DNA from 2 places in the Variovorax sp. V213 genome. Region 2 is predicted to be linked to the other one. Evidence: riboswitches for the same ligand, from Rfam matches in the RefSeq annotation. Region 2 holds a riboswitch; the other holds the start of a gene.
The links. A riboswitch is a leader RNA that binds a small molecule or an ion and turns the genes downstream of it on or off. The one in region 2 is predicted to bind S-adenosylhomocysteine.

Region 1: it holds a riboswitch for S-adenosylhomocysteine, as region 2 does, so the genes downstream of both, metH (methionine synthase) here and ahcY (adenosylhomocysteinase) in region 2, are expected to answer to the same signal.

The regions. Positions count from the first base shown of each region.
Region 1 covers NZ_AP028664.1:5,005,649-5,020,620, forward strand. Annotated here, with positions in the region: gene ACAM55_RS23600 (ArnT family glycosyltransferase) at 1-589, opposite strand, end outside; gene metH (methionine synthase) at 642-3,356, opposite strand; S-adenosyl-L-homocysteine riboswitch at 3,416-3,520, opposite strand; gene ACAM55_RS23610 (PACE efflux transporter) at 3,569-4,024, opposite strand; gene ACAM55_RS23615 (LysR family transcriptional regulator) at 4,128-5,039, shown strand; gene ACAM55_RS23620 (SH3 domain-containing protein) at 5,036-5,815, opposite strand; gene ACAM55_RS23625 (homocysteine S-methyltransferase family protein) at 6,004-7,053, opposite strand; gene hutG (N-formylglutamate deformylase) at 7,102-7,926, opposite strand; gene ACAM55_RS23635 (formimidoylglutamate deiminase) at 7,931-9,316, opposite strand; gene hutI (imidazolonepropionase) at 9,313-10,563, opposite strand; gene ACAM55_RS23645 (HutD family protein) at 10,588-11,163, opposite strand; gene ACAM55_RS23650 (amino acid ABC transporter permease) at 11,228-11,896, opposite strand; gene ACAM55_RS23655 (transporter substrate-binding domain-containing protein) at 11,913-12,665, opposite strand; gene ACAM55_RS23660 (IclR family transcriptional regulator) at 12,708-13,442, opposite strand; gene hutU (urocanate hydratase) at 13,585-14,972, opposite strand, start outside.
Region 2 covers NZ_AP028664.1:508,574-523,545, reverse strand. Annotated here, with positions in the region: gene ACAM55_RS02590 (anhydro-N-acetylmuramic acid kinase) at 1-21, shown strand, start outside; gene erpA (iron-sulfur cluster insertion protein ErpA) at 93-458, opposite strand; gene rpsI (30S ribosomal protein S9) at 635-1,027, opposite strand; gene rplM (50S ribosomal protein L13) at 1,040-1,471, opposite strand; gene ACAM55_RS02570 (23S rRNA (adenine(2030)-N(6))-methyltransferase RlmJ) at 1,667-2,623, shown strand; gene ACAM55_RS02565 (septal ring lytic transglycosylase RlpA family protein) at 2,651-3,250, opposite strand; gene metF (methylenetetrahydrofolate reductase [NAD(P)H]) at 3,340-4,164, opposite strand; gene ACAM55_RS02555 (TlyA family RNA methyltransferase) at 4,175-4,963, opposite strand; gene ahcY (adenosylhomocysteinase) at 4,963-6,402, opposite strand; S-adenosyl-L-homocysteine riboswitch at 6,469-6,537, opposite strand; gene ACAM55_RS02545 (hypothetical protein) at 6,654-7,286, shown strand; gene phaP (TIGR01841 family phasin) at 7,425-7,916, shown strand; gene ACAM55_RS02535 (peptide chain release factor 3) at 7,993-9,621, shown strand; gene ACAM55_RS02530 (HAD-IIB family hydrolase) at 9,629-10,465, shown strand; gene ACAM55_RS02525 (MFS transporter) at 10,455-11,720, opposite strand; gene ACAM55_RS02520 (TetR/AcrR family transcriptional regulator) at 11,808-12,407, shown strand; gene ACAM55_RS02515 (Bug family tripartite tricarboxylate transporter substrate binding protein) at 12,364-13,341, opposite strand; gene ACAM55_RS02510 (histone deacetylase family protein) at 13,436-14,482, opposite strand; gene ACAM55_RS02505 (ornithine cyclodeaminase) at 14,490-14,972, opposite strand, start outside.

The DNA.
Region 1 (14,972 bases), 800 kb from region 2:
CCGCCGAAAGCACACCCGCCAGCGCATTGAGAAAATGCGGCAGCACGTCGTCGCCCACCTGCAGCGCGGCGGCATACAGCAGGTTGTAGTTGTACGGAAACCAGGGGTAGCGCAGCCACTCGTGGATGCCCAGGGAGCCCTGCTGCGCCACCTGCCGCGCATAGGGCAGGTGGTACATCAGCTCGTCGAAGGCGGCGGGCGGCGCGAGCGGCGCGACCAGCGCGGGCAGCGCCACCAGGCCCAGCGCGATGGCCGCGATCTTGTCGGCGCGGGTCCATGGCGCGGCGGAGGCCACAGCCGCAGCGCGAACCGTGCGAACGTCGCGCCACCCGGGCCGCAGCTGGAGGGCGGCGGCCACCAAGCCGGCGGCGATCAGCGTCACCGTCGCGCCGACCTTGAACGCGCCGAAGATCGCCAGCACCTGGAAGGCGCAGATGAAGAGGCCGACGCCCAGGGTCGCGGCCATCGCCGATTCGAGCCAGGCGTCCCGGCGTGGCGGCGGCGAAAGGCGCGCCAGCAGCGCGCGTCCGAAACCCCAGCAGGCAATGACAAAGACCGCCAGTGCCGCGTAGTGCGCGGCGGCAAACATCAACTTCTGAATAACAACTCCCGGCGCCGGTCGGCCATGCCGGCCGGCAGGTTCAAAGGTTCGGCGCCAGCAGGCGCTCGAGGTCGGATTCGCTCGTCCGGCGCCGTGCCGCCTGGTCCTGCAATTGATCGTGCCCGATCTTGCCGACGTTGAAGTACGTCGACTCGGGGTGGCTCAGGTAGAAGCCGCTCACGCTGGCGGCGGGCATCATAGCGAGGCTTTCCGTCAGCGTCATGCCAATGTCCGCGCAACCCAGAAGGTCGAACATCGGCCGCTTCACGCTGTGGTCGGGGCAGGCGGGGTAGCCGGGCGCGGGTCGAATGCCGCGGTATTTCTCGGCGATCATGTCCTCGTTGCTCAAACCCTCGTAGGGCGCATAGCCCCAGAGGTCGGTGCGCGCGCGATGGTGCAGCGATTCGGCAAAGGCCTCGGCCAGCCGGTCGGCCAGGGCCTTCAGCATGATGGCGGAGTAGTCGTCGAGATCGTCGATGAAATACTTCTCTTTTTTCTCGACACCCAGGCCCGCCGTGACCGCGAACACGCCCACATAGTCTTTCAGCCCGCTGTCCTTCGGTGCGACGAAGTCGGCCAGGCAGCGGCTGGGCCGCATCACGCCGTCGATCACCTGCTTCTCGGTCTGCTGGCGCATGCCGTACCAGGTCATGGCAACCTCGCTGCGCGTCTCGTCGGTGTAGAGCTCGATGTCGTCGTCGTTCACCGTGTTGGCGGGCCAGAAGCCGACGATGCCGCTGGCGCTGAGCCAGCGGCCTTCGATCAGGCGCTTGAGCATGCGCTGGCCGTCGGCATACACGCGCACGGCCTCGGTGCCGACGATCTCGTCCTTCAGGATGGCCGGGAACGGGCCCGCCAGGTCCCAGGTCTGGAAGAACGGGCCCCAGTCGATGTACTTGGCGAGCTCGGTCAGGTCGAAGTTCTTGAACACGCGGCGGCCGATGAACTTGGGCGCGGGCGGCGTGTAGCCGGACCAGTCGATCGGCGTCTTGTTGGCGCGCGCCTTGGCCAGCGGCCACATCGGCACCTGCTTCTTGTTGGCGTGCTGCGTGCGCACCTTCTCGTAGTCGGCGTTGATCTCGTCGATGTACGCGGTGGCCTGCTCGGACAGCAGCGACTGCGCCACGCTCACGCTGCGGGAAGCATCGGGCACGTAGACCACCGGGCCTTCGTAGTGCGGCGCGATCTTCACGGCGGTGTGTACGCGGCTGGTGGTGGCGCCGCCGATCAGGAGCGGAATCTTCTTGATGCGGAAGTGATCGTCCTTCTGCATCTCGCCGGCCACGTACTGCATTTCTTCCAGGCTGGGCGTGATGAGGCCCGACAGGCCCACGATGTCCGCGCCCTCGACCTTCGCCCGGGCGAGGATCTCGTGGCACGGCACCATCACGCCCATGTTCACCACCTCGAAGTTGTTGCACTGGAGCACCACGGTGACGATGTTCTTGCCGATGTCGTGCACGTCGCCCTTCACGGTGGCGATGATGATCTTGCCCTTGGTGCGCACGTCGCGGCCCGCGGCCTCGTCCTGGCGCTTTTCCTCCTCGATGTAGGGAATGAGGTGGGCCACGGCCGACTTCATCACGCGCGCCGACTTGACCACCTGCGGCAGGAACATCTTGCCCTGGCCGAACAAGTCGCCCACGATGTTCATGCCGTCCATCAGCGGCCCTTCGATCACGTGCAGCGGACGGCCGCCCTTGGCGAGGATCTGCTGGTAGGCCTCCTCGGTGTCCTCCACGATGAAGTCCGTGATGCCGTGCACCATGGCGTGCGAGAGGCGCTGGTTCACGTGCACCGGATGTTCCGGCGTGCCGCGCCATTCGAGCTTCTTGCTGTCGTCCTTGGCGCCGCTCTTGGCGGTCTCGGCCACTTCGACGAGGCGTTCGCCGGCGTCGGGGCGGCGGTTCAGCACCACGTCTTCCACGCGCTCGCGCAGGGTCGGCTCGAGGTCGTCGTACACGCCCACCATGCCGGCGTTGACGATGCCCATGTCCATGCCCGCCTTGATCGCGTGGTACAGAAACACGGTATGGATGGCTTCGCGCACCGGGTCGTTGCCGCGGAAGCTGAAGCTCACGTTGCTCACGCCGCCCGACACCTTGGCGCCCGGCAGGTTCTCCTTGATCCAGCGCACCGCGTTGATGAAGTCGACCGCGTAGTTGTCGTGCTCCTCGATGCCGGTGGCAATCGCGAAGATGTTGGGGTCGAAGATGATGTCCTCGGGCGGGAAACCCACCTCGTCCACCAGGATGCGGTAGGCCCGCTCGCAGATCTCGATCTTGCGCTCGTAGGTGTCGGCCTGGCCCTTTTCGTCGAAGGCCATGACCACCGCGGCGGCGCCATAGCGCCTCACCAGCTTGGCCTCGTGCTTGAACTTGTCGACCCCCTCCTTCATGGAGATGGAGTTGACGATGCCCTTGCCCTGGATGCAGCGCAGGCCCGCCTCGATGACCTCCCACTTGGAGCTGTCGACCATCACCGGCACGCGCGCGATGTCGGGCTCGCTGGCAATCAGGTTCAGGAAGCGGATCATCGCGGCCTTGCTGTCGAGCATGGCCTCGTCCATGTTGATGTCGATCACCTGCGCGCCGTTCTCGACCTGCTGGCGCGCGACGGCCAGGGCGTCTTCGAACTGGCCGTTCAGGATCATGCGGGCGAAGGCCTTGGAGCCGGTGACGTTGGTGCGCTCGCCGATGTTGACGAACAGCGATCCGGCATCGATGGCCACCGGCTCGAGGCCGGACAGCTTCATCGGGGGAACGGAAGGCGTGGGAACATCGCTCATGGGGGCTCACCTGTGCAGGAAAAAACGTCAGGTGAGCGTCGTTTGCGGCTTGCGCCCCGGCCACAGGGCGCCTTCCAAGCCTGACGGCGGGCCTGTTGATGTGGGCCGCCGCTGCAACGCTCCTTGGAAGGGAGCGCAATTTTACCGGCTGCGGCAAGGGCCGCGGCCGTTGGGGATGTTCAGGCCCCCTGCCCGGCCACGGACGCAGGCCCGAGGGGCGCGGCCGAAGCCGGCAGCCCGAACACCCGGTCGAAAGCCCAGTTGAAGACGAAGGTGTAGACGAGGAAGAACACCACCAGCCCCAGGTCCATCACCAGCGCCTGCCAAAGCGACACGCCCAGGCCCCAGGCGAACATCGGCACCAGGAACGCAATCAGCCCGCCCTCGAAGCCGATGGCATGCGCCACGCGACGGCGCACGCTGCGCCCGCGCACCGCCTGGCGCGACTCCCAGCGCTCGAACAGGGCATTGAACACCAGGTTCCAGATCACCGCGATGACCGAGGCGGCCACCGCCAGCACGCCGGAATGGCCGAGCCCGGCGTCCGTCATCAGCGCCAGGCCGGCACTGGCGGCCACGATGGCGATCCCTTCGTAAAGGGTGATGTAGACGACGCGACGCTGAAACCCCTGCATGGCTCTTTCCTCTGGCGAATGAAGACGATGGCTGGACTTTATTTGTTGTTAACTGATATAAAAAGTTAACTTATTTCAGTTTTATTGATAGATTGGTGCGGCAATGGCCTTCTCCAGCGACAACGTCGAAGTCTTTTTGTCCGTGATCGACCACGGCTCCTTTTCGGCTGCGGCGCGCGCGCTGCACAAGGTGCCTTCGGCCGTGAGCATGGCCATTGCCAACCTCGAGGCCGAACTGGCACTGCCCCTGTTCGACCGCAGCGGCCGCGAACCGCAACCGACCGCCGCCGCCCGATCGCTGGAGCCGCAGGCGCGGCTCCTGGCGGCCCAGCTGAAGCAGTTGCAGGTGCAGGCGCTCGCACTCACCCAGGGGCTGGAAAACCGGCTCACGCTGGCGATTGCGCCCGAACTGCTGGCCGCGCCCTGGAGCGGACCGCTGGCCGCGCTGGCCGAGGAATATCCGCTGCTTCAGGTCGAGGTGCTGGCCGCCCCCCAGGCCGATGCGCTGGCGCTGCTGCACAGTGGCCGCGCGCAGCTGGCGCTGGTGTTCGAGCGCCCGAGCCTCGACGGGCGGGAAGGCTTTCAGGAAGTCGGCAGCGACACCATGGTGGCGGTGATGGCCCCCAACCATCCCGTCCTGATGGCGGCCGCCGGCGAGCGCCTGCGGGAAGAACACCTCACGAACACCCGGCAGATCGTCGTGGCGGGGCGCGACCTGGCCACCAGCGACCCGCGCTTCGTGTTCGCGCGCCATGTCTGGCGCACCGACAACGCGCTGGCCGCGCTGAGCCTGATCACCGCCGGCCTCGGCTGGGGCTGGCTGCCGCGCAACTTTGCCAAGCCCCATGTGGCCGCCGGCGCGCTGGTCGAGATTCCGTTCGAGAACCTCAGCAACGGGCTCGACCTGTGGGTCGACGTGGTGTGGTCGCGCGAGCGGCCGCTGGGCCTGGGGGCGCAGCGCTTCGTGGCGCTGATTGCGCGCGACCGCCAGGCTGCGGCGGGCCTTGCGCCCTAGTCGCGATGGCCGTGGCCGCCGCCCTTGCCTCCGCCGCCACCGTGGCCGCCACCCTTGCCGCCGCCTTCATCGCCGCGCTGCTTGCGCCCGCCTCCGCCACCCTCGGGCCGTCCGCCGCCCTGGTGCATTTGCGGTTGGCCGGGCAGTGGCCCGGGCCGGAAGGCCGGCTGGGGCCGAGGCGCCTTGAAGCCCGGGTCCGCCGGCGGGCGGTAGCCTGGTCCCGGATGGGGCGCGCGATAGCCGGGCCCGGGTTGCGGCCGGACGCCGGGCCCTGGCTGGGGTTTGAAACCGGGGCCGGGCCACGGCTTGGGTTGCCAGTCAGGGCGCACGGGCGGCAGCGGGCGCCATCCGGGCACCGGCGGAGGCGGCGGCCGGCTGCCCCACCAGCGCCGTTCGCCATACCAGGGCCGGTCGCGGTAGTAATCGGCCCAGTAGCTGCCGATCACGAAGGTCACGATCGGCACGCCGATCACCGCCCCATAAGTCGCCAGCGGTACGCGCCGCTCCTGGTAGGCGTAGTCGAGGCTCCTCGCCCAGACCCAGCCGCGCCCGCCGTCGGGCAGCACCACGTCGCACCAGCTGTAGCCGCCGGTGCAGCCGATCACATCAAGCGGCTGGCCCGGCCCTAGCCGCGCCACCAGCGGATAGTCGCCCGAAGGGCCGGCCCGCAGGTTGACCGCGCCGCGCGTGAAGGCCTGCTGCGCCGCGGCCGCCAGCGGCAAGGCCAATGCAATGGCGCCGATGCCGATCCAGCGCATGAGGAGTTTGTTGTTCATGATGGGCTTCCTTTGCGCAGCCAGCCTAGGCGGCGGCACAGATGCCGTCAATCAGCCACGAACGCAACAGCGCCGCTGTCCCCTTCGTGAAACACCGCGGAACCGGCTTTGCCGGGCCGCTGGTGTTGCCCCCGGTAGGGGGTTTGGCGAAGCGACACGAAGTGCGCGAAGACTGGGGGCGAGCCCAGTTACGCGGCTTCGCGATAGAAGCCGGCGTTGTTGTTCAGCAGGCGGCCTGCAACCGGCGCCACGGCCTTGCCGATCGCCGCGATGTGGTCCGGCGTGGTGCCGCAGCAACCGCCGACGATGTTCACCAGCCCTTCGGCCGCGAACTCGTGCAGCAGCCGCGAGGTGACGTCGGGCGTCTCGTCGAAGCCGGTTTCGCTCATCGGGTTGGGCAGGCCGGCGTTCGGGTAGCAACTGATGAAAGTGTCGCCTGCCACCTTTGCCAGTTCCTGGATGTAGGGGCGCATCAGCGCCGCGCCCAGCGCGCAGTTGAGCCCCACGGCCAGCGGCTGCGCGTGGCGCACGCTGTGCCAGAACGCGGTCACCGTCTGGCCGCTCAGGATGCGGCCGGACGCGTCGGTCACGGTGCCGCTGATGATCAGCGGCAGGCGCTGGCCGCTGTTGTCGAAGTACTCGTCCACCGCGAACAGCGCGGCCTTGGCGTTGAGCGTGTCGAAGATGGTCTCGACCAGGATCACGTCGGCGCCGCCTTCGACCAGCGCCTCGGTCTGCTCGTAGTAGGCCGCGCGCAGCTGCTCGAAGTCGACATTGCGCGCTCCGGGGTCATTCACGTCGGGGCTGATGCTCGCGGTCTTGGGCGTCGGGCCCAGGGCGCCGGCCACGAAGCGCGGCTTGTCCGGCGTGCTGAACTTGTCGCAGGCGGCGCGCGCGAGCTTGGCCGATTCGAGGTTCATCTCGCGCGCGAGATGCGCCATCTTGTAGTCCTCCTGCGCGATGGTGGTCGCGCCGAAGGTGTTGGTCTCGATCAGGTCGGCGCCGGCCGCGAGGTAGCCCTCGTGGATGTCGCGGATCACGTCGGGCCGCGTGAGCGAGAGCAGCTCGTTGTTGCCCTTCACGTCACGCTCGAAGTCCTTGAAGCGCTCGCCGCGGTACTGTTCCTCGGTGAGCTTGAAGCGCTGGATCATCGTGCCCATCGCGCCGTCGAGGATGGCGATGCGCTTTTCGAGGATGCCGGGCAGGGCCTGGCCGCGGGTGTAGGTGACGGGCTTCATAGCCCCTGATTGTAGGAAGCGAGGCTGCCCTTGGCCGCTGTCGGTGCTTTAACGGCGTTCCACGAATTCCAGCACCGCCTCGATCATGCGCCGCACGTGCGGCTGCACGCCGGCCGCGACTTCGGGCAGGTAGTCGAAGGGCAGCTTCTCCTGCATATAGCTCGACTGCGTCATCTCCAGCTGCACCGCATGCACGCCAGCGGCGGGGTTGCCGTACCGGCGCGTGATGTGGCCGCCCGTGAAGCGGCCGTTGAGCACGCCGGTGTAGCCCGTGGCCGATTCGGCCGACTTGGCGATATCGAGCAGCGTGGCCGCCAGCGCCGGATCGCAGCTGGTGCCGTTGCCGGTGCCCAGGTTGAGGTCGGGCAGCTTGCCCTCGAAGAAGCGCGGCAGCACCGAGCGGATCGAGTGCGCGTCCCACAGCGCGATGGTGCCGTGCGTGGCCTTCAGGCGGTCAAGCTCGGCCTGCAGCTGCTGGTGGTACGGCCGCCAGATCGCGTCGCGCCGCGCGGCGATTTCCTCGTCGTCCGGCAAGTCGCCGCTGGACGCGTAGACGGGCGTGTCGTCGAAGGTGTCGACCGGGCACAGGCCGGTGACGCTCTGGCCCGGGTAGAGGCTGGCGCCGTCCGGCGGACGGTTCAGGTCGATCACGTAGCGCGAATGCGTGGCGACGAGCACCGAGGCGCCGAGCGCATCGGCGAAGTCGTAGAGCCGCTCGAGGTGCCAGTCGGTGTCGGGCACCTGGCGCGCCTCTTCGGTGAAGCGGGCGGCGAGCGCGGGCGGCACGTGGGTGCCGACATGCGGCATCGAGATCAGCAAGGGCCGCGTGCCCTGACGAAAGCGGAACGGGGGTTCGGTGGTGGTGAAACTCATGGGATCAATTTTCCAGAAGAAGCTGGCCGCGCGCCGCGACGAATGCGGCGGCGGCCTCGTCGTGCAAGGCATGGCGGCCCGCGGCGACGCGCGGCTGGCCGGACACCCAGACGGCATCGATGGCGGAAGTCCGGTGGCTGGCAAAGACGTGCGACGACAGCATGTCGGGCGCGGCGAGGCCCTGCAGCGCAAGCTGCGCGGCATCGAGCACGACGAAGTCGGCCTGCTGCCCCGCGGCAAGGCCGCCGATGGCCCGGCCCGATGCCTGCGCACCGCCGCTCACCGCGCCGAGCGTGAGCGCGGTGGCCACGTGCGGCTGCGCCGCATCGGCGCCGACATTGCGCTGCCGCCAAGCCAGGCGCTGGCTGTATTCGAGCATCAGCAACTCTTCCGCCGCGTTGACCGTGGCATGGCTGTCGGACCCCACGCCCCAGGCGCCGCCATGGTGGCGCCATGCCGGGAAATCGAAGATGCCGTCGCCAAGATTCGCTTCGGTGGTCGGGCACAGGCCGGCCACCGCGCCGCTCTTTGCGCCGCGCGCGTATTCGGCCGCGTCCATGTGCGTGGCATGCACCAGGCACCAGCGCCCATCGACCGGTGCGTGGTCGAGCAGCCAGGCGACCGGCCGCTGGCCGCTCCAGGCGACGCAGTCGTCGACCTCCTTGGTCTGCTCGGCAATGTGGATGTGAATGGGCGCGCCGGGGTCGATGGCTTCAAGGCCCGCAACGGCCTCGCGCAGCGCATCGGGTGGCACGGCGCGCAACGAGTGAGGCGCCAGCCCGAGCCGCGCGCCCGCTGCATCGCACGCGGGCTTCAGCGTGCCCAGCAGGCGCAGCATCGAATCGGTCGAGCGGATGAAGCGGCGCTGCCCTTCGTTGGGCGGCAGGCCGCCGAAGCCGCTGGTCTGGTACAGCACGGGCAGCAGCGTGAAGCCGATGCCCACCTTCTGCGCAGCGCGCAGCAGCGCGAGGCTCAGGGTTGCATCGTCGGCATAGGGTCGGCCGTCGGCGTCGTGGTGCACGTACTGGAACTCGCACACGCTGGTGTAGCCTGCCTCGAGCATCTCGGCATAGAGCCAGGTGGCGATGGCTTCCATGTGCTGCGGGCCCAGGCGCGCGGCAAAGCGGTACATCAGCGTGCGCCAGCTCCAGAAGCTGTCCTGCTGCTCGGCGCGGTGTTCGGTGAGGCCCGCGAAGGCGCGCTGGAAGGCGTGCGAATGCAGGTTGGGCATGCCGGGAATCACGGGGCCGTTCGCCACCTGCACGCGGGCGGCAGGCGGCGCGGCGGACTGCACCTGCGTGAGCTGGCCGGCGTCGTTCCAAGACAGCAGGACGTTCTTCGCCCAGCCTTCGGGCAGCAATGCGTCGGCCGCGAAAAGCGTTTGCGTCATGCGGCAGCTCCGACGGCGATGCGGCCTCGGCGCACGACGCTGCGCACGGGCCGCTGGCCGAACCAGTAGGCGAGCTCGGCCGCATCGCGCACGTTCCAGAGCACGAAGTTGGCGGGCATGCCTTCGGCGATCACGCCGTGCGTGGAGGACAGCCCCAGCGCGCGCGCCGCATGCACCGTGACGCCGGCCAGCGCCTCGGGCACGGTGAGGCGGAACAGCGTGCACGCCATGTTCATCATCAACAGCAGGCTCAGCGCCGGCGAGGTGCCCGGGTTGTGGTCGGTCGACACGGCCATCGGCACGCCCGCGGCGCGCAGCGCCTCGATGGGCGGCAGGTGCGTGTCGCGCAGCGTGTAGTAGGCGCCGGGCAGCAGCACGGCCACGGTGCCCGACTGGCGCATGGCCTCGATGCCTTCGGCCGACAGGTGCTCGATGTGGTCGCACGACAGCGCGCCATAGCGCGCGGCCAGTGCGGCGCCGCCCATGTCGGAGAGCTGCTCGGCATGCAGCTTGACCGGCAGGCCGAGCGCCTTCGCGGCCTTGAAGACCTGCTCTGTTTCCTCGAGCGAAAAGGCGATGCGCTCGCAGAACACGTCCACCGCGTCGACCAGCCCTTCCGCCGCGAGCGCGGGCAGCATCTGGTTGCAGACGAGGTCGATGTAGTCGCCGCTGCGGCCCGCGTATTCGGGCGGCAGCGCATGGGCGCCGAGGAAGGTGGTGCGCTCGGTGACGCCATAGGCTTTGCCCAGGCGCCGCGCCACGCGCAGCTGCTTGCGTTCGTGCTCGAGCGAAAGGCCGTAGCCCGACTTGATCTCGATGGCACAGACGCCATCGGCCAGCAGCTGTTCGAGCCGCGGCGCGGCCTCTGCGAAGAGCGTGTCTTCGTCGGCTTCGCGCGTGGCGCGCACCGACGAGACGATGCCGCCACCGGCCTTTGCCACTTCTTCATAGGTGGCGCCAGCGAGGCGCATGGCGAACTCGTTGGCGCGCTGGCCGCCGTAGACCAGATGCGTGTGGCAATCGACCAGGCCGGGCGTGACGAGCGCGCCGCCGCCGTCGTGCGGCGCGAGGGCGGCAAACTCGGAGGGCAGCGCTTCGCGGGCGCCGACCCAGCGGATCGTGCCCTCCGTGACCGCGATCGCGGCTTCGGTGTCGGCTGGCAATGCGGCGTCGGGCGCGGCACCGGGCGCCAGGCGCAGGCCGGTCCAGAGGCCGTCGGCCGATGGAAATGGGTGTGCGGATGTCATGGTTCGTCTTCCGGTTTCCACAGCTTACGCCGGGACGATGCGAACCGCAGCCAGCCGCGCGCCTTCACCTTCGGGCACGGCCTGCCATGCCTGCTCGGTGTCGGTCCAGAAGACGCCTTCACCCTCGGCGCAGGCCTCGCCGTTCAGGCGCCATGCGCCGCGAAGCACAAGCAGCACGCCGTGCGGCGCGGGCTCGACGGCCGATGCATTCGCGAGCACCCGCACGTCGGCGCGCCATTTGCCGCGCCGCGTCATGATGTTGAAATCGTTCGACGATGCGCCGCCCAGCAGCGTGCAATCGATCGCGTCATCGCCGCCGAACGCGAACGGCCGATGCGGCACGTCGAGCCGGTGGTCCACTCGCCCGTCCTGCGTGGAGAGCCGCACGCCGTCGCCCTCCAGCAGCATGATGCTGCGGTCGACGCCCGCGAAAACCGAGAACGGCCCGGCCGCCGCGATGGTCGCGATGCTTGCGCGCCAGCCGAAGCTTTCGAGCCCCGCGCCTTGGGGCCAGCTGACGATTTCCTGCGTGGTGCCGCCGCCGTTCTTCCAGGGCGTGGCCGGCAGCGCGCTGCGCGAGAAACGCTGCACGTTGTTCATGACGCATCCTCTTGCTTCTTCCCCTTCCGGGGGAGGGGAGGGAGAAATGCAAATACAGCGCCGCTCATCGCATCAACCCGCCCTGCCTCAGCTTCTGCTCGAAGTGCCGCAGGACCAGCGTCATCGTGCCCGTGAGCACGAAGTACACGAGCGCAATGGCCAGGTAGACCTCCAGCGAACGGTACGACACGCTGATGATCTTCTGCCCCTCGTGCATCACGTCGTGGATCGTCAAGAGCGACACCAGCGCCGAGTTCTTGATGAGCGCGATGAACTCGTTGCCCAGCGGCGGAATCATGCGGACCACCGCCTGCGGCAGCACGATCTCGCGCATCGCCGTGCCGGGCGTCATGCCCAGCGACTGCGCGGCCATGGTCTGGCCCTTGTCGATCGACTGGATCGCGCCGCGCACGATCTCCGACACGTACGCGCCCGAGTACACGCCCAGCCCCAGCACGCCGCACAAGAAGGCCGGCAGCAGGATGCCGAAGTGCGGCAGACCGAAGAACAAGATGAACAGCTGCACCAGCAGCGGCGTGCCGCGAATCGCCGCCACGTAGGCCGTGCACACGCCGTACAGCCAGCGTCGTTTCGGATTGAGCCGGCCGATGCCGACCAGGAGGCCCAACACGCAGCCGAGCGCGAGCGCGCAGGCGGTGATTTCCACCGTGACGAGCGCACCGCGCAGCAGGTCCGGCCAGCCCTGCCAGACCGGCGAGAAGTCGAAATCCATGAGCCGTTCTATTTATTTACTTGGCGCTGGCACTGAACCACTTGGCGACGATCTGCGCATAGGTGCCGTCGGCCTTGAGCTTCTCGATGGCGCCGTTCACGGCCTTGGTGAGTTCGGGCGTGTCCTTGCGAATGGCCATGCCGTATTCCTCGGTGGTGATCTGCTCCGGCAGCACCTTCAGGCCGCCGCGCGTGCGCACGTACTGGTAGGCGGCGGGCTTGCCGGTCACGGCGGCGTCGGCGCGGCCGATGTCCACGAGATTGAACATCTCCTGGTTCTTCTCGACTTCCATCAGCTGCACCTGCGGGAATTTTTCCTTGGTGTAGGCGACCGACTTGGTGCCCACCTGCACGCTGACCTTCTTGCCGTTGATGTCGGCCGGCGTCTTGATGGCCGCGTTGCCGTCCTTCACCATCACGACCAGCCCGCCCGCGTAATACGGCACGGTGAAATCGACGACCTTCTTGCGCTCGTCGGTGATGTAGATGGCCGACACCGCCATGTCGAAGCGCTTGGAGACCAGGCCCGGCACGAGGCCCTTGAAGTCGATGTCGATCCACTCGATCTTGCGGCCCAGCGTCTTGCCGATGGCCTCCACCAGTTCCACGTCGAAGCCCGTTCGCTTGCCGTTCTCCACGTATTCCATCGGCGGAAAGGTGGCATCGGTAGCCACGCGCAGCGGCTCGCCCTGGGCTTGCGCGGTGGCGGCAAAGCCGAAGAAGGCGAGGCTCGAGAGGGCGGCGGCGACGAGGGTGCGGCGGGTGTTCATGTGAAGGCTTCCATGGGTTGAAAAAGAAAGGCGCAGCGATGTCTACTGCAGTGCGCGGGAAATGCGAGCCGCCGTGACGACGGTCATGTGGAGCAATGCAGCTTCCGTGCCTTCGACGCGTGTGAGCGGTGCCATGAGCGTGATCGCGCCGCGCAGGCGCCGTCCCGAGGCCAGCACCGGCGCGCTCGCGCCCCACACACCGGCATCGACCTCGCCATGCGTCACGGCATGGCCGGCCTCGCGGATGGCGTCGAGTTCGGCGGCGCGCTCGGCGCGGCGCTCGGGGCTTTCGCCGAACGCGTCGAGCAAGGCGTCGCGCTGATCGAGCGGCATGTGGGCCAGCAGGCACTTGGCGCTGGCGCCGTCGCGCGCGGGCACGCTGCGGCCGCGGTCGAACGAACAGCGCAGCGACTGCTCGCTGTCGATCATCTCGAGGCACACCACGCGGTCGTTCACGGCCGTGACCAGCGCCACGCTTTCATGGCTCTGCTGTGCGAGCGCGCGCATGTCGGCGCGCGCCGCCATCACGAGGTCGGAGTTGCCGTCGAAGCCGCTCGCGAGCTGCACGCTCACCGGGCCGGGCGAATAGCGCCCGTCGGACTCCATCGCGAAGCCCCAGCGCCGCAGCATCGCGATCTGCCGGTACAGCGTGCTCTGCGAAAGGCCCGTGGCCTGCATCAGCTGCGCCGCCGACATCGCCACCTTGCTCTGCGCCAGCACCGACAGCACCAGCAGGGCGCGATCGTTGTGGGCGGAAGCTTCGGTCAGCGGTGTCATCGGGGGCAATCGCGGGGGCGTCGAAAGTGGATGCGGCGTGCAGTATCTTGCCCGCCGTTCCCACATCCAAGCGCCGATTCCCACCAAGTGGGAATGGGCGCGCTTTTTCTTTCTACCTTCGTCTTACCGCTGCAGAGGAAGGTCAGCGCACCATCGGCAGATTGAGACCCTGCTTCTTCGCCGTGGCCACGGCAATGTCATAACCCGCATCTGCATGGCGCATGACGCCGGTGGCCGGGTCGTTCCACAGCACGCGCTCGATGCGCTTGGCGGCGGCCTCGGTGCCGTCGCAGACGATGACCACGCCCGAGTGCTGCGAATAGCCCATGCCGACGCCGCCGCCATGGTGCAGGCTCACCCATGTGGCACCGCCCGCGGTGTTGAGCAGCGCGTTGAGCAGCGGCCAGTCGGAGACGGCATCGGTGCCGTCCTTCATGGCTTCGGTCTCGCGGTTGGGGCTGGCGACGGAGCCGGTGTCCAGGTGATCGCGGCCGATGACGATCGGCGCCTTGAGCTCGCCGTTCTTCACCATCTCGTTGAAGGCCAGGCCCGCGATGTGGCGCTCGCCCAGACCCAGCCAGCAGATGCGCGCGGGCAAGCCCTGGAACGCGATGCGCTCGCGCGCCATGTCGAGCCAGCGGTGCGTGTGGGTGTTCTCGGGGAACAGCTCCTTGATCTTGGCGTCGGTCTTGTAGATGTCTTCGGGGTCACCCGAGAGCGCCACCCAGCGGAACGGGCCCTTGCCTTCGCAGAACAGCGGGCGGATGTAGGCCGGTACGAAGCCCGGGAAGTCGAAGGCGTTCTTCACGCCTTCGTCGAAAGCGACCTGGCGGATGTTGTTGCCGTAGTCGACCGTGGGGATGCCCATGGCCTGGAAGTCCAGCATGGCCTGCACGTGCACGGCACACGACTTGGCGGCCGCGGTCTTGAGCGCATCGTGCTGCGACGGGTCCTTCATCGCAGCCTGCCATTGCGCAACGCTCCAGCCCGAAGGCAGGTAGCCGTTGATCAGGTCGTGCGCGGAGGTCTGGTCGGTCACGAGGTCGGGCTTGAGTCCGCCGGCCTTCGCGCGCTTCACCAGCTCGGGGAGGATGTCGGCCGCGTTGCCGAGCAGCGCGATCGACACGGCTTCCTTCGCGTCGCGGTGCTGTTGGATGAGTTCGAGCGCGTGGTCGATGTCGCGCGCCTGCTTGTCGACGTAGCGCGTGCGCAGGCGAAAGTCGATGCTGGTCTGCTGACACTCGATGTTGAGCGACACCGCACCCGCCAGCGTGGCCGCGAGCGGCTGCGCGCCGCCCATGCCGCCGAGGCCGGCCGTGAGGATCCACTTGCCCGCGAGGCTGTTGTTGTAGTGCTGGCGGCCGGCTTCGACAAAAGTCTCGAAGGTGCCCTGCACGATGCCCTGGCTGCCGATGTAGATCCAGCTGCCCGCCGTCATCTGGCCGTACATGAAGAGGCCCTGGCGGTCGAGCTCGTTGAAGTGCTCCCAGTTGGCCCATTTCGGCACGAGATTCGAATTGGCGAGCAGCA
Region 2 (14,972 bases):
GGAGCGGTCTATCCCGCGTGAGCCGAGCGGAGGCCCTGGTTCTCAACAAAAAGCCGCCCGGAGGCGGCTTTTGAAAGAACGCGAAGAGGGACTCAAGCCGAGAAGCTGGATCCGCAGCCGCAGGTGCTGGTGGCGTTCGGGTTCTTGATCACGAACTGGGCGCCCTGCAGGTCTTCCTTGTAGTCGATCTCGGCGCCGACCAGGTACTGGTAGCTCATGGCGTCGATCAGCAGCGAGACACCGTTCTTGGTCATGGTGGTGTCGTCTTCGTTCGTGATTTCGTCGAAGGTGAATCCGTACTGGAAGCCCGAACACCCGCCGCCCTGCACGAACACGCGCAGCTTGAGGTCGGGGTTGCCTTCTTCCGCGATCAGGTCGGCCACCTTGGCGGCTGCGCTGTCGGTGAAGACAATCGGTTCGGGCATCTGGGTCTGGACGTTTTCGGCAACAGCGCTCATGTGGGGTAACTCCTTGAGGGCCGGACATGCGGCCAATGAACCAATGCTACTGCAATGCCGCATTCTCGGCTGGCCGGCGTAGCGAGCACCCAATGCAAGTGGGGTCGAACATACGTCCGGCAAGCTGGGCAATGAAAAAGCCGCCCGAAGGCGGCTCTTGTCCGTAGCGAACAGTATCAGCGCTTGCTGAACTGCTTGCGGCGGCGTGCAGAGTGCAGGCCGACCTTCTTACGCTCGACTTCACGTGCATCGCGCGTGACGTAGCCGGCCTGGCTCAGCACCGGCTTGAGGCTCGCGTCGTAGTCGATCAGCGCACGGGTGATGCCGTGGCGCGTTGCGCCGGCCTGGCCCGATTCACCGCCGCCGGCCACGTTGACCATGACGTCGAAGGTTTCGGTGTTGTTGGTCAGCACCAGGGGTTGCTTCGCGATCATGATCGAGGTTTCGCGGCCGAAGAACTCTTGAATGTCCTTGCCGTTGACCGTGATCTTGCCCGAGCCCTTTTTCAGAAACACACGGGCGACGCTCGATTTGCGACGGCCGGTGCCATTGTTCCATTCACCAATCATTCTCAAGGCTCCTTACAGTTCCAGCACTTTGGGCTGTTGGGCGGTATGCGGGTGCTCAGCACCACCGTACACCTTGAGTTTCTTGATCATCGCGTAGCCGAGCGGGCCCTTGGGCAGCATGCCCTTGACGGCCTTTTCCAGGGCACGGCCTGGGTGCTTGGCTTGCATGTCGCGGAAGTTCGTGGCCGTGATACCGCCCGGGTAGCCCGAGTGACGGTAGTAGACCTTGTCGATCGGCTTGGCGCCGGTGACGCGCAGCTGGGCTGCGTTGATGATGACAATGAAGTCACCGGTATCGACGTGAGGCGTGTAAATGGCCTTGTGTTTGCCGCGCAAACGGAGAGCAACTTCGCTGGCTACTCGTCCGAGGACCTTGTCGGTCGCGTCAATCACAAACCACTCGTGCGTCACGTCAGCGGGTTTGGCGCTGAACGTTTTGGTCATGAGTTTTCTCTTGAAAAGAGGGTTTGGCGAGCCCTTTTCCACGGTCGGCGTTCCTCTGACGGGAATCTCTTAGGTGGGTTCAAAGTCTTCGCCGCGGGGCTACAAAAACGCTGCGAAGCCCGCGATTATACGAAGAATCGGCCAATCCGGGCAAATTGGAGCCTGCCGACCGCCCGAGCCGTTACCATCGACCCTATGTTCAGTTACCGCCACGCCTTCCATGCCGGCAACCACGCCGACGTGCTCAAGCACACGGTGCTGATTGCCACGCTCGACCACCTGCTTGAAAAAGAAGCAGCCCTGACCGTGGTCGACACCCACGCCGGCGCCGGCCTGTACCGGCTCGATGGGGACTACGCCGGCACCAGCGGCGAAGCGGCCGAGGGCGTGCTGCGCCTGCTGTCCGAGAAAAAAGCCCCTGCGGCAGCTGCGCCTGCACCTGCCGCGAAGTCAGCTGCCAAGAAAGCTGCGCCGGAGGCCGATGCCCCCTTGGCCGATGCGATTGCGCGCTACCTGAGCGTGATCCACGACTTCAACCCCAAGGGCGGCGCCCGCATTTACCCCGGTTCGCCTTTCATCGTGCAGCACCTGCTGCGCGACCACGACAAGCTCAAGCTGTTCGAACTGCATCCGACCGATGCCCGCACGCTGGACGCCAACATTGCGCAGCTCGAGGCGGGCCGCCAGATCGCGGTGCTGCGCGAAGACGGTTTCGGCAGCGCCACCAAGTTCCTGCCGCCGCCCTCGCGCCGCGCGCTGGTGCTGATGGATCCGAGCTACGAAATCAAGAGCGACTACGGCCGCGTGCTCGACTTCGCGGCCGAGGCGCTCAAGCGCTTTGCAACCGGCACCTACGCCATCTGGTACCCGATCATTCCGCGCCCCGAGGCGCACGACCTGCCGCGGCGGCTCAAGACCCTGGCCACCAAGGCCGGCAAACCCTGGCTGCACGCCACGCTCACGGTCAAGTCGAGCAAGCTGACCACCACGCCGACGGGCGAAACCCAGCGCCCCGGACTGCCGGCCAGCGGCATGTTCCTGATCAACCCGCCCTATACGCTGAAGCCGCTGCTGGCTGCCGCCCTGCCCCAGTTGGTGGAGCGGCTGGCCCAAGACCGGCACGCCGCCTTTTCGCTCGACGCGGGCGGCTAGGGCTCTTCGCTTTCTTCCCTGCAAGGGTTATCGGCGGCGGCGCGACGGCACGTTGACCTTGCGCGGCGCAGGTGCCGCTGCGGGGGCAGACGCCGGCGCTTGGGCATCGGCCGCCTCCACCACGGAGCCACCGCAACGCATGCCCTCGCGGTCGACGATCGTCAGCGCGACCTGCTTGATGCCGAGCCCGATCAGGCCGATGCGCTCGGCCGCGGCACGGCTCAGGTCGATGATGCGGCCCTGCGCATAGGGCCCACGGTCCGTGATACGCACCAGCACCTCGCTGCCGTTGACCAGGCTGCGCACACAGACACGGGTATTGAACGGCAAGGTCTTGTGGGCCGCCGTCAGGGCCCCCATGTCGAAGCGCTCGCCGCTCGCCGTCTTGCGCTGGTGGAACTGGATGCCGTACCAGGAGGCCCCGCCGCGCTCGAAAATCTCGCGGGGCCCGTCGCCGGGCACGCCGTCGTCGGGCCCCAGCTCGCCGCTACCCGACACGGCCAGGTCGTAGCGAACCGAAGGCACGTTGGATCGGGGCGGCGCGCCCGGAGGCACGGCCAGCTGGCGCGGCAGCGGCAGGAGTTTGCCGTCCTTGTCGGTCTGCCCGCCCTCGGTGGCGGGGGGCATGGCACAGCCGGCCAGCGCACAGGTTGCAGCCACCAGCGCGACGCGAAACGCCGTGCGCAGCGAACACCCTGCTCCTGCACGCCCCCCCTTCAACCGAGGCGCTCCAATACAGCCAGCGTCGCCGTCGACTGGTTCATCGTGTAGAAGTGCAGCGCCGGTGCGCCGCCATCGCAGAGGCGCGCGCAGAGGTCGGTCACCACGTCGAGGCCGAACGCCTTGATGGACGCCGTGTCGTCGCCAAAGCCCTGCAGCCGCAGGCGGATCCAGCGCGGGATCTCGGCGCCGCAGGCATCCGAAAAACGCATGAGCTGCGTCGAGCTGGTGATCGGCATGATGCCCGGCACGATGGGCGTGTCGAGGCCGAGCTTGCGGGCCTCGTCGACAAAGCGGAAATACGCCTCGGGGCTGAAGAAATACTGCGTGATCGCCGAATCGGCGCCAGCCTTCACCTTGGTGGCAAAGGCCTGCAGGTCGGCCTCGGGCGAACGTGCCTGCGGATGCACCTCGGGGTAGCAGGCCACCTCGATGTGGAAGTCGCGCCCGGTTTCCTCGCGGATGAAGGCCACGAGGTCGCTCGCATACAGGAACTCGCCGCCGATGCCGTAGCCGCTCGGCAAGTCGCCGCGCAGGGCGACCAGGCGCTTCACGCCCATCGCCTTGAGCTCGGCCAGCTGCTCGCGCACCGTGGCCCGCGTGGCGCCGATGCACGAGAAGTGGCTCGCGGCATCGACTCCTTCGGACAGGATCTCCTGCACCGCACCGAAAGTGCCCTGGTGCGTGGAGCCGCCCGCGCCGTAGGTGACCGAGCAGAACTCGGGCTTGCGCGCATACAGCTGCTGGCGCACCGCGCGCAGCTTGACCGCGCCTTCGGGCGTCTTGGTCGGAAAGAATTCGAAACTCAACGGAAGGCGCACTTGCGTCTCCTCAAGAACCATCCGCGCCAACAGCGCGCACGGCGTGAATGAAAAACTCACGGTTGCCGTCGCCACCGGCAATGGGGCTGTCGAACCATTGCAGCACGCGCAGGCCGAGCGTCTCGCAGGCGTCGCGCAAGCGCTTTTCGACCACCGCATACATCGACGCGTCGCGAACGATGCCGCCCTTGCCGACCTGCCCCGGCTGCAGTTCGAACTGCGGCTTGACCAGCATCAGCAGGTGGCCGTCGTCGGCCAGGAATGGCACCACGGCCGGCAGCACCAATGTCTGCGAGATGAACGACAGGTCGCCGACGATGAGGTCGAAGCGCAGTTCGGAAGGCTCTTCGCCTTCTTCTTGAAGGTCGTCTGGCGACAAAGCTCGCGCATTGACGCCCTCGATGGCCACCACGCGCTCATCCTCGCGCAACCGCGCATGCAGCTGCCCGTGACCCACGTCGACACCCACCACCTTCGCCGCGCCGCTTTGCAGCAGGCAGTCGGTGAAGCCGCCGGTCGATTGGCCGACGTCCAGGCACAGCTTGCCCGCTGCATCCACACCGCTGGCCGCCAGCGCGCCTTCGAGCTTGAGCCCGCCGCGCGAAACATAGCGAGCCTCGGCCGCGTCGTCGAGCTCGAGTTCGGCGGACTCCGGCACTTCGTCGCGGTTCTTCACGACCGAGCGCCACGCGTCCGCGGTGCCCGCATCGCGCCATCGCATGCCGCCGGCAATCAGCCGCACGGCCTGCGAGCGCGACGCGGCAAGGCCGCGTTCGACCAGCAATTGATCAGCGCGCATCAGTACCGGTACGTGTCCGCCTTGTACGGACCCGCCTTGTCGACGCCGATGTAGGCAGCCTGCTCGTCGGTCAGCTCGGTGAGCATGGCGCCGACCTTCTTCAGGTGCAGGCGCGCGACCTTTTCGTCGAGGTGCTTGGGCAGCACGTAGACCTTGCCGGCCTGGTAGGCATCGGGCTTGGTGAAGAGCTCGATCTGCGCGATGGTCTGGTTGGCGAACGACGAAGACATCACGAAGCTCGGGTGGCCCGTGCCGCAGCCCAGGTTCACGAGGCGGCCCTTGGCCAGCAGGATGATCTTCTTGCCGTCGGGGAACTTGATGTGGTCGACCTGCGGCTTGATTTCTTCCCACTCGTACTTCTCGATCGATGCGACGTCGATCTCGTTGTCGAAGTGGCCGATGTTGCAGACGATCGCCTGGTCCTTCATGGCGGCCATGTGCTCGTGGCGGATCACGTCCTTGTTGCCCGTGGTGGTCACGAAGATGTCGGCCTTGTCGGCGGCGTACTCCATGGTGACGACCTTGTAGCCTTCCATCGCGGCCTGCAGGGCGTTGATGGGGTCGATCTCGGTCACCCACACCTGGGCGCTCAGTGCGCGCAGTGCCTGGGCCGAGCCCTTGCCCACGTCGCCGTAGCCCGCCACGCAGGCCACCTTGCCGGCAATCATCACGTCTGTCGCGCGCTTGATGCCGTCCACCAGCGATTCGCGGCAGCCGTACAGGTTGTCGAACTTGCTCTTGGTGACCGAGTCGTTCACGTTGATGGCGCGGAACAGCAGCGTGCCCTTGGCGCTCATCTCGTTCAGGCGGTGCACGCCGGTGGTCGTTTCCTCGGTCACGCCGATGATCTCGGCCGACTTGCGGGTGTACCAGGTCGAATCGACCGCCAGCTTGGCCTTGATGGCCGCGTAGAGGATGCGTTCTTCCTCGCTGGTCGGATTGGCGAGCACGCCCAGGTCCTTCTCGGCGCGCTGGCCCAGGTGCATCAGCAGCGTGGCATCGCCGCCGTCGTCCAGGATCATGTTGGGGCCCTCGCCCTTCGAACCCTTGGGGCCGAAGTCGAAGATGGCGTGGGTGTAGTCCCAGTAGTCCTTCAGCGACTCGCCCTTGATCGCGAACACCGGCGTGCCGGCGGCGGCAATGGCGGCGGCGGCGTGGTCCTGCGTCGAGAAGATGTTGCACGAAGCCCAGCGCACGGTGGCGCCGAGCGCTTGCAGCGTCTCGATCAGCACGGCGGTCTGGATCGTCATGTGCAGCGAGCCCGTGATGCGCGCGCCCTTGAGCGGCTGCGCCTTCGAGAACTCTTCGCGGATGGCCATCAGGCCGGGCATCTCGGTTTCCGCGATGCGGATTTCCTTGCGGCCCCAGGCGGCCAGCGACAGGTCGGCAATCGCCTGGTCGGCGGTGGAAACGGGGGTGGGCTTGAGAACAGCGCTCATGAGAACTCCAACAAAGCTAGTTTGAAAGGTGCCACTGCGTTCGGGGAAAAGACTCACCGCGAGAACAGCGGGTGAGCGTGGTTGCGATGTGGTCCGAGCCTCACGCCTGGCGGCGCTGCAACGCTCCTCGGAACCGCGGATTGTAGACGGGGAGGCACGGCGAGCCAATCGCCGGGATATCCCACATCCCGGAAAGCGCGTTTCGGCTCCGGCGCGTACATTGATTTGCTCCCAACCACGGAAGTTCACCCATGCGCTCCAGAATCTCCCCCGTCCTGCTGGCCTCGGCCATCCTTCTTGGCGCCGGCGCGCCGGTCCTTGCCTCCGCGCAGGCGGCCTCCGATCCGGTGCGCATCCGCGGCACCATCGTCCGCGTCGACGCAAAGACCCTCGTGGTGCAAGACCGCGGCGGCGAGGTCGTCAGCCTTGCGCGGCCGGCCGACATGACGGTATCGGAGGTCTATCCCATCAAGCTGTCCGACATCAAGCAGGGCAGCTTCATCGGAACCGCCGCCATGCCGCAGGCCGACGGCACGCAGAAGGCGCTCGAGGTGGTGGTGTTCCCGGAGGCCGCGCGCGGCACTGGCGAAGGCCACCGCCCATGGGACCTGCTGCCACAGAGCACCATGACCAACGCCACCGTGGCCGACCTGGCCGCGGCGCCGAAATCGGTACGGGGCGGGCAGCAGCTTCGGCTGACCTACAAGGGCGGGGAGAAGACCGTGGTCGTGCCGCCCGATGTGCCGGTCGTGACTTTCCGCCCCGGCACCGAGTCCCTGCTGGTACCCGGCGCCAAGGTGCTGGTCAATGCACAGGAAAAGAACGGCACGCCCACGGCGCTGCGCGTCACTGCCGGGCGCAACGGCTTTGCGCCGCCGATGTAGCCCAAGGGAAATCCCGCAGGCGAATTTGTCGCCGCGGGCACCGCGGCCGAGCCGGTGCGGCGTATCGTGGCGAGGGACTTTGCCATCCGGCCGGTCCTCGTCATTCCCCCGTCCACCCGACACAGGAGATACCGCACCATGGCCACTGCCAAGAAAGCCGCCGCGAAAAAGACCACTGACAGCAGCACCAAGGCGGAGGCCCCTGGTGCCGCCGACATGCTCAATCCGATGAAGAATCTCAAGGCCATGACCGATCGCCTGCAGGAACTCAACCTGACCGGCGGCGCAGGCAAGCTGCTCGAGAGCGGCCAGAAGGACCTCCAGGCGCTGATGCAGGCCAACGAAAAGTCCTACCAGGGCCTGCAGACCGTGGTGCAGCGGCAGACCGAGATGATCAAGAACGCCATCGCCGAATGGCAGACGGCCGCCAAGGAAATGCCCGGCAAGGACCCCAAGGCCAACCTCGCCAAGCTCGACGAGCTCGGCCGCCAGTCGTTCCAGCGCGCCGTCGACGACATCAAGGAACTCGCCACCCTTGCCGCCAAGTCGCAGGCCGATGCCTTCGAACTGGTGCGCCAGCGCATCCAGGCCAATGTGGACGAAGTGACCAAGATGCTGCAGCGCAAGTAAGGCGTTTTCGACGGTGCGGACGGGCGGCCCTGGACCGCCCTTCTAAAATCGGGCATTCCCCTGCAGATTGCCCACCTTGTCTTTTCTTGCCGAAACCCGCCGCCGCCGCACCTTCGCGATCATTTCCCACCCTGACGCCGGCAAGACCACGCTGACCGAGAAGCTGCTGCTTTTCTCGGGCGCGATCCAGATCGCCGGCTCGGTGAAGGCGCGCAAGGCCTCGCGCCATGCCACGTCCGACTGGATGGAAATCGAGAAGCAGCGCGGCATCTCGGTGGCCTCGTCGGTCATGCAGATGCTGTACCGCGACCACGTCATCAACCTGCTCGACACGCCCGGCCACAAGGACTTTTCGGAAGACACCTACCGCGTGCTCACCGCCGTGGACTCGGCGCTGATGGTGATCGACGCGGCCAACGGCGTGGAATCGCAGACGCGCCGGCTGATCGAGGTTTGCCGCCAGCGCGATACCCCCATCATCACCTTCGTCAACAAGATGGACCGCGAGGTGCGAGAGCCGCTCGACATCCTCGACGAGGTGGAACGCGAGCTTGGCATGCCCTGCGTGCCCATGACGTGGCCCGTGGGCCAGGGCAAGTCGTTCCGCGGCATCATGAACCTGCGCACGCAGGCGATGACCGTGTTCGAGTCGGGCAGCGAGCGGCTGCCGCACGACTTCGAGACCATTCCGCTCTCCGAGCGCGACACGCTCACCAAGCGCTTCGGCGCCGATTTCGAATCCGCCATGGACAGCATGGAGCTGGCCACCGGCGCCTCGCCCACCTGGGACCGCGAGGCCTTCCTGGCCGGCAAGCAGACGCCCGTGTTCTTCGGCTCCGGTGTCAACAATTTCGGCGTGATGGAGGTGCTCGATGCGCTGGTCGACCTGGCGCCCTCGCCGCAGTCGCGCACCAGTACCACGATGGTCAACCGACAGCCCGTGGTGAAGGAGATCCAGCCCGAGGACAGGGACTTCGCGGGCGTGGTGTTCAAGGTGCAGGCCAACATGGACGCCAACCACCGCGACCGAATCGCGTTCGTGCGCATGGCCTCGGGCAAGTACACGCCGGGCATGAAGCTCAAGGTGCAGCGCACCTCGAAGGAACTGCGGCCCACCAGTGTGGTCACGTTCATGAGCCAGCGCCGCGAAGCGGTCGAAGAGGCCTATGCGGGCGACATCGTGGGCTTCACCACGCACGGCGGCGTGCAGCTCGGCGACACCATCACCGACGGCGCGAGCCTGCAGTTCACCGGCCTGCCCTTCTTCGCGCCCGAGCTGTTCATGACCGTGATCCTGAAGAACCCGCTGCGCACCAAGCAGCTGCAGCAGGGCCTGGCCCAGCTCGGCGAAGAGGGTGCGATCCAGGTGTTCCGCCCCGAGGTCGGCGGCCCCATGCTGCTGGGCGCGGTCGGCCAGCTGCAGTTCGAAGTGGTGCAGCACCGCCTGAAGGCCGAGTACGACGCCGACGTGCGGCTCGAAGGCTGCCAATACACCGGCGCGCGATGGATCACGGCCGATTCGCCGGCCGAGCTGCGCGAGTTCGTCAACGCCTATCCGCAGCGCATGGCGAAGGATGCGGCGGACACGCTGGCCTTCCTGTGCACCTCGCCTTACGACGTGCGGCTGGCGCAGGAGCGGTTCCCGAAGATCCACTTCCATCCACTGCGGGAGCATGCGGGGCTGGCGCTGCAAAGTGCAGGCTGAGCCAGGCATGCGCCAGTCGAGTTCCCTGCCCTCCTCGCCCCACCATCTGCTGGCGTTGTCGCAGTGGTCGAAGGCCGCACGCAGCAACCTGATCGGCGTGTTCACCGACATCGACGACACGCTCACCACCGAAGGCGCCATCACGCCCGACGCGCTGAAGGCACTGGGCGATCTCAAGGCGGCCGGGCTTCACGTCGTGGCGATCACCGGTCGGCCCGTAGGCTGGAGCGTGCCCTTCGTTTCCGCATGGCCCGTCGACTCCATCGTGGCGGAGAACGGTGCCGTCGCCCTGCTGCCTGTGCCGGGCGGCAAGCTGCAGAAGCGCCACCAGCAGGACGCGGCAACGCGCGCCGCCAATTTCGATCGGATGCAGCAAGTGCTGGCGCGCATCGAGCGCGAGATTCCGGGCGCCCGGCGCGCCACCGACTCGCCGGGCCGAGAAACCGACATCGCCATCGACCACAGCGAGTTCGTGCAGCTGAGCGAAGAGACCATCGCACACGTCGTGGCCCTGATGCGCGGCGAAGGCATGCACGCCACGGTCAGCAGCATCCACATCAACGGCTGGTACGGCGACAACGACAAGCTCGAGGGCGCGCGCTGGATCGTGCGCGAACTCTGGGGCCGCACGCTCGACGACGAGATCGACCGCTGGGCCTACGTGGGCGACTCCACCAACGACCAGCTGATGTTCCGCACCTTCGCCCACAGCATCGGCGTGGCGAACGTGGCGCGCTTCGTGCCGCAGCTGGAGTACCTGCCGCGCTACGTGACCGAGGGCGAGCGCGGCGCGGGGTTCGCCGAAGCGGCGCGCGCCATTCTCTCGGCCCGCGCTACTCGCTGACCGGCAGGCTGCGCGTGGGACGCCGCAGCGCCGCCCACTGGCTCCAGGTGCCGAAGGCTGCGATCAACAGCAGCACCGCTGCATAACCCTCTGCGGTAGCCAGCAGCCCCAGCGGTGCCACCAGGAAGCCGGCCAGCATCGCAGGCAGGCTGAACGCGAGGTAGCTCACCACGAAGATGGCCGCGAACAGCTCGCCGCGTTCGTGCGATCTGGCAAGCGGGGCCAGCGTTTGCACCAGCGCAGAGAACGCGCCGCCGAAGCCCATGCCCACCACCGCCGTGCCCACGAAGAACAACGCCAGTGATCGCGTGTGCAGCGACGCCAGCAGCAGCCCCACCCCGACCGTGATGCTGGCCATGCCGATGATGGCCGGCCGTGGCGCCGCGAAGCGCCCAAGCAGGGTGGGCGCAACAGCGCCGACACCGGAGAGCACCGCCACCGTAAGGCCGTTGACCACGCCGCTGTCGATGGCGAACACATGCAGCATGAGCGACGGCGCCAGCGAGAGATACAGCCCGCCCATCGCCCACACCACGATGAACACCGGCAGCCCGCGCACGAACTCGGCCCTGGCCTGCGGCGGGATCGAAACGCGCGGCACCAGCGAAGCCAGCGCACCTGCACGCCGCGTGACGGTCTCCGGCATCCACATCACCACGGCCGCGCCCAGCGCGAACACCCCGGCCAGCACACCGAACACCAGCGACACCGGATACCCGGTGAACCGTATCGCCATACCCGTCAAGAGCGCGCCCGCGGCGAGTCCCGCCAGCGGCGATACGCTCGTGATCAGCGCGCCCAACCGCTTGCGCGAGGCCGGCGCGGCCTCGACCACGGCCGCGCTCAGCGCGCCGCTCGCGACACCCGTGGCCACGCCTTGAACGACACGCGCGACGATCAGCCCGCTGATGTCATGCGCCAGCAGGAACAAGCCCATCGCCACCGCCTGCAGCACCAACGCCGCAAGCACCACCGGGCGGCGCCCCACATGGTCCGACAGCGACCCCGCCACCAGCAGCGAGATCAGCAGCGCAATCGCATAGATCGCAAAAGCGACCGTGAGCATCGACGACGAAAAGCCCCAGGCATGCTGGAACACCACGAACAGCGGCGACGGCGCGGCCGCCGCGAAGAAGAAGGCGAAGAGCACCGTGGCCAACAGCGGAAAACCGACGGCGACCGGCAGGCGCCACGGCTTGGAACGGGTGGCAACGCCGGCTGTGGAACCGGCGAGTTCAGGACAGGAGGAGGGCATGGCGATCCTTAACGCAACGTTTTTTGCTTTTGCAATTCTATGCCCGCACGCTTTTAAAGCAAATATCTTTGCGTTAAAGTCCTTACCATGAACGATGTCGTCCTTCCCAACAAGCGCCCCGGCGGCCGCAGCGCGCAGGTGCAGGCGCTGGTGCGCACCGCCCTCGAAGAGTTGGTGGCCGAACAGGGGCGAGAACGCGTCACGGTGCCGGCGGTGGCCGAGCGCGCTGGCGTCAGCGCTTCCAGCATCTACCGCCGATGGGGCGATCTGTCGGGGCTTCTGGCCGAAACGGCCACGCACCGGCTGGACCCGAACCGGCCGCTGCCCAACACCGGCGCGCTGCGCGAAGACCTGACCGCGTGGGCGGAGGAACTCATCACGCACCTGTCGCAACCCTGCAGCAAGTCCTTGCTGAAAGCCGCGGCCGCGCTGGCCAACGGCGACTCGGACACGGATTGCCTGCGCAACCGCCGCAAGGAAGCGCTGACACTGGTCGAGCAGGCGCACGCCCGCGGCGAGCACGCGCCCGAGGCGCAGCAGGTGATCGACCACCTGATCGCGCCCATCGTGTTCCGCCTCGTGTTCGGCGGCGACCCCGTGAAGCCGGAGTTGGCGGCGCGGCTGGTGGAGGAGCTGTTTGCGATCAGTTCGTCTTCGGTTCCTTCGCCAGACCCAGCTTCTCGATGACCGCCTTCTCCCGCACCACCGTGTCCTGCGCAAACTTGGTGTACGTCGCCGAGCTCATGTAGTTCGGCAGCATGTCGTAGCGCCCCAGCGAAGCCACATAGCTGGGCTCCTCCATCGCCTGCTTGAAGGCGTCATGCAGCTTCTTCACCACCTCGGGCGGCGTCCCTTTGGGTGCGCCGATGCCGAAGGGCGAGTTCTGCACGATGTCGTAGCCCAGCTCCTTCAGCGTGGGCGCATCAGGGAACTTGGCGAGGCGCTTCTCGCCCCAGGTGTTGAGCACGCGCAGCTTGCCGGCCTCGACCTGCGGCGCGAAGCCGGTGCTGTCGGCCGCCGCCATGAGCTGGCCGCTGACCACCGCGAGCATCAGGTCGGCGCTGCCCTTGTAGGGCACGTGCTGCAGCTCGATGCCGGCCTTCTGCGCGATGAGTTCGGTCGTGAGGTGCGGGCTGGTGAGGTTGCCGGTGGAGCCGTAAGTGAGCTTGCCGGGGTTGGCCTTGGCATACGCGACGAAGTCGGCCCAGGTCTTGAACGGGCTGTTGGCCGGCACCACGATGCCGAAGGCGTAGCCCGTGACGTTGAGCACGTAGCTGATGTCCTTGAGCGGGTCCCAGTTGATCTTGGTGGTGTAGCCGAGGCGGAACACGCCGAGCGGAATCTGCGCGATGGTGTAGCCGTCGGGCTGCGCGGTCTGCAGCGCCTGCGCGGGCAGCGTGCCGCCGGCGCCGGGCTTGTTGTCGATGATGACCGGCTGGCCGATGATCTTGCTCGCGTTGTCGGCGAGCTGGCGCATCGTGATGTCGGTCGGGCCGCCCGCGGGGAAGGCGATGACCAGCTTGATCGGCTTGTTGGGAAAGGCCTGGGCAAATGCCGCCAGCGGAGAAACGAGGCCGCACGCGGCGAGCGTGGCGGCACAGAGAAGAGAACGGCGGGACATGGCTGGCTCCTGAAACGTGGACAAGGCGCGGATTGGGCCTTGCCTCGTCCGTTGCGGCAATCGGTGCTCACCCGACTGCTGTCGCCGAGGCGGCTCAGCCAGCCGCCTGCTCGAAACCTTCCAGCACGTTGACCGCGTTGACACCCACTTCCGCCACCGCATAGCCGCCCTCGAACACGAACACCGTCGGCACGCCGGCGCGCGCCAGGTCTTCGCCCATGCGCAGGTAGTCGGCGCTCTTCAGCCGAAAGCCCGCGACCGGGTCGCCCTCGAAAGTGTCGACGCCGAGCGACACGACCAGCGCGTCCGCGCGCACCGCGGCAATGCCGTCGAGCGCTGCCTTCAGCGCCGCGCGCCAAGCCGCAAAGTCGGTGCCGCGCGCCAGCGGCAGGTTGTGGTTGAAGCCGAGGCCGGCGCCCGCGCCGCGCTCGTCGGCATGGCCCAGGTAGTACGGGTAGTCGGCCATCGGGTCGCCATGCAGGCTTGCAAAATGAACGTCGCTGCGCTCGTAGAAGATGGCCTGCGTGCCGTTGCCGTGGTGGTAGTCCACGTCGAGCACGGCGACGCGCGCCACCCCCGCATCGCGCAGCGCCTGCGCAGCCACCGCGGCGTTGTTGACGAAGCAGTAGCCGCCGAAGAAATCGGCGCCCGCATGGTGGCCCGGCGGCCGCGTGAGCGCAAAGGCGGCCCGCTGGCCGCCGATGACGCGCTGTGCCGCGGTCCACGCACAGGCGGCACCGTGGCGCGCTGCAGCCCAGCTGCCGGCCATCAGCGGCGTGCCCGCGTCGAACGCGAACAGCCCCAAGCGCGCAGGAAAGCTCCTGGGCAGCACGTCGGTGCGCATGCCGCGCGTGGGCCAGTACGAAGGCAGGGCATCGCGCGACACGTTGGACGGATCGAGCGCCACCCACTCTTCCCACGCGTGGGCGACGAAGTCCAGGTAGCGCGGCGCATGCACCCGGGCCAGCAGCGCTTCGTCGAAGGCATCGGGCACCTGTAGCGGGCCCAGGCCGCGGCGCTCCAGCTCATGCTTCACGTGGTCGACGCGGGCGGGCACCTCGAAGCACGGCACCAGCTCGCCGCGGAACATTTCGACTTTGCCTTGATGCAGTGCGTGCTGGTCGTTGTAAATGGTGAGCATGCCGCCATCATGCCGCACGCCGCAGCACCGCACGCCGCCGGCCGGAAGCGGTCAGCCCGAACAGATCCTTCGGGTCATCGAGCTCGGGCACCAGCGCAATCTGCTGGCCGATGCCACGCTCGATGGCCAGCTGATGGATGTAACGCAGCGCGGTGTAGTCCTCCAGCGCGAAGCCGACCGAGTCGAACACCGTGACCTGGTCCGCGCTCTCGCGTCCCGGCACCTTGCCGAGCAGCACCTTCCAGAGCTCGTGCACCGGAAAGTCGGCCGGCAGCTGCTGGATCTCGCCCTCGGCACGGGTCTGCGGTTCGTACTCGACGAACACGCGCGCCAGGCGCAGCACCTCGGGGTGCAGCTCGGTCTTGCCGGGCGAATCGCCCCCCACCGCGTTGATGTGCATGCCCGGCTCGATCATCTCGGGCGCAAGCACGACCGCGTGGCCCTGATGCGCCGTGACGGTGGTGACGATGTCCGCGCCGCGCACGGCGTC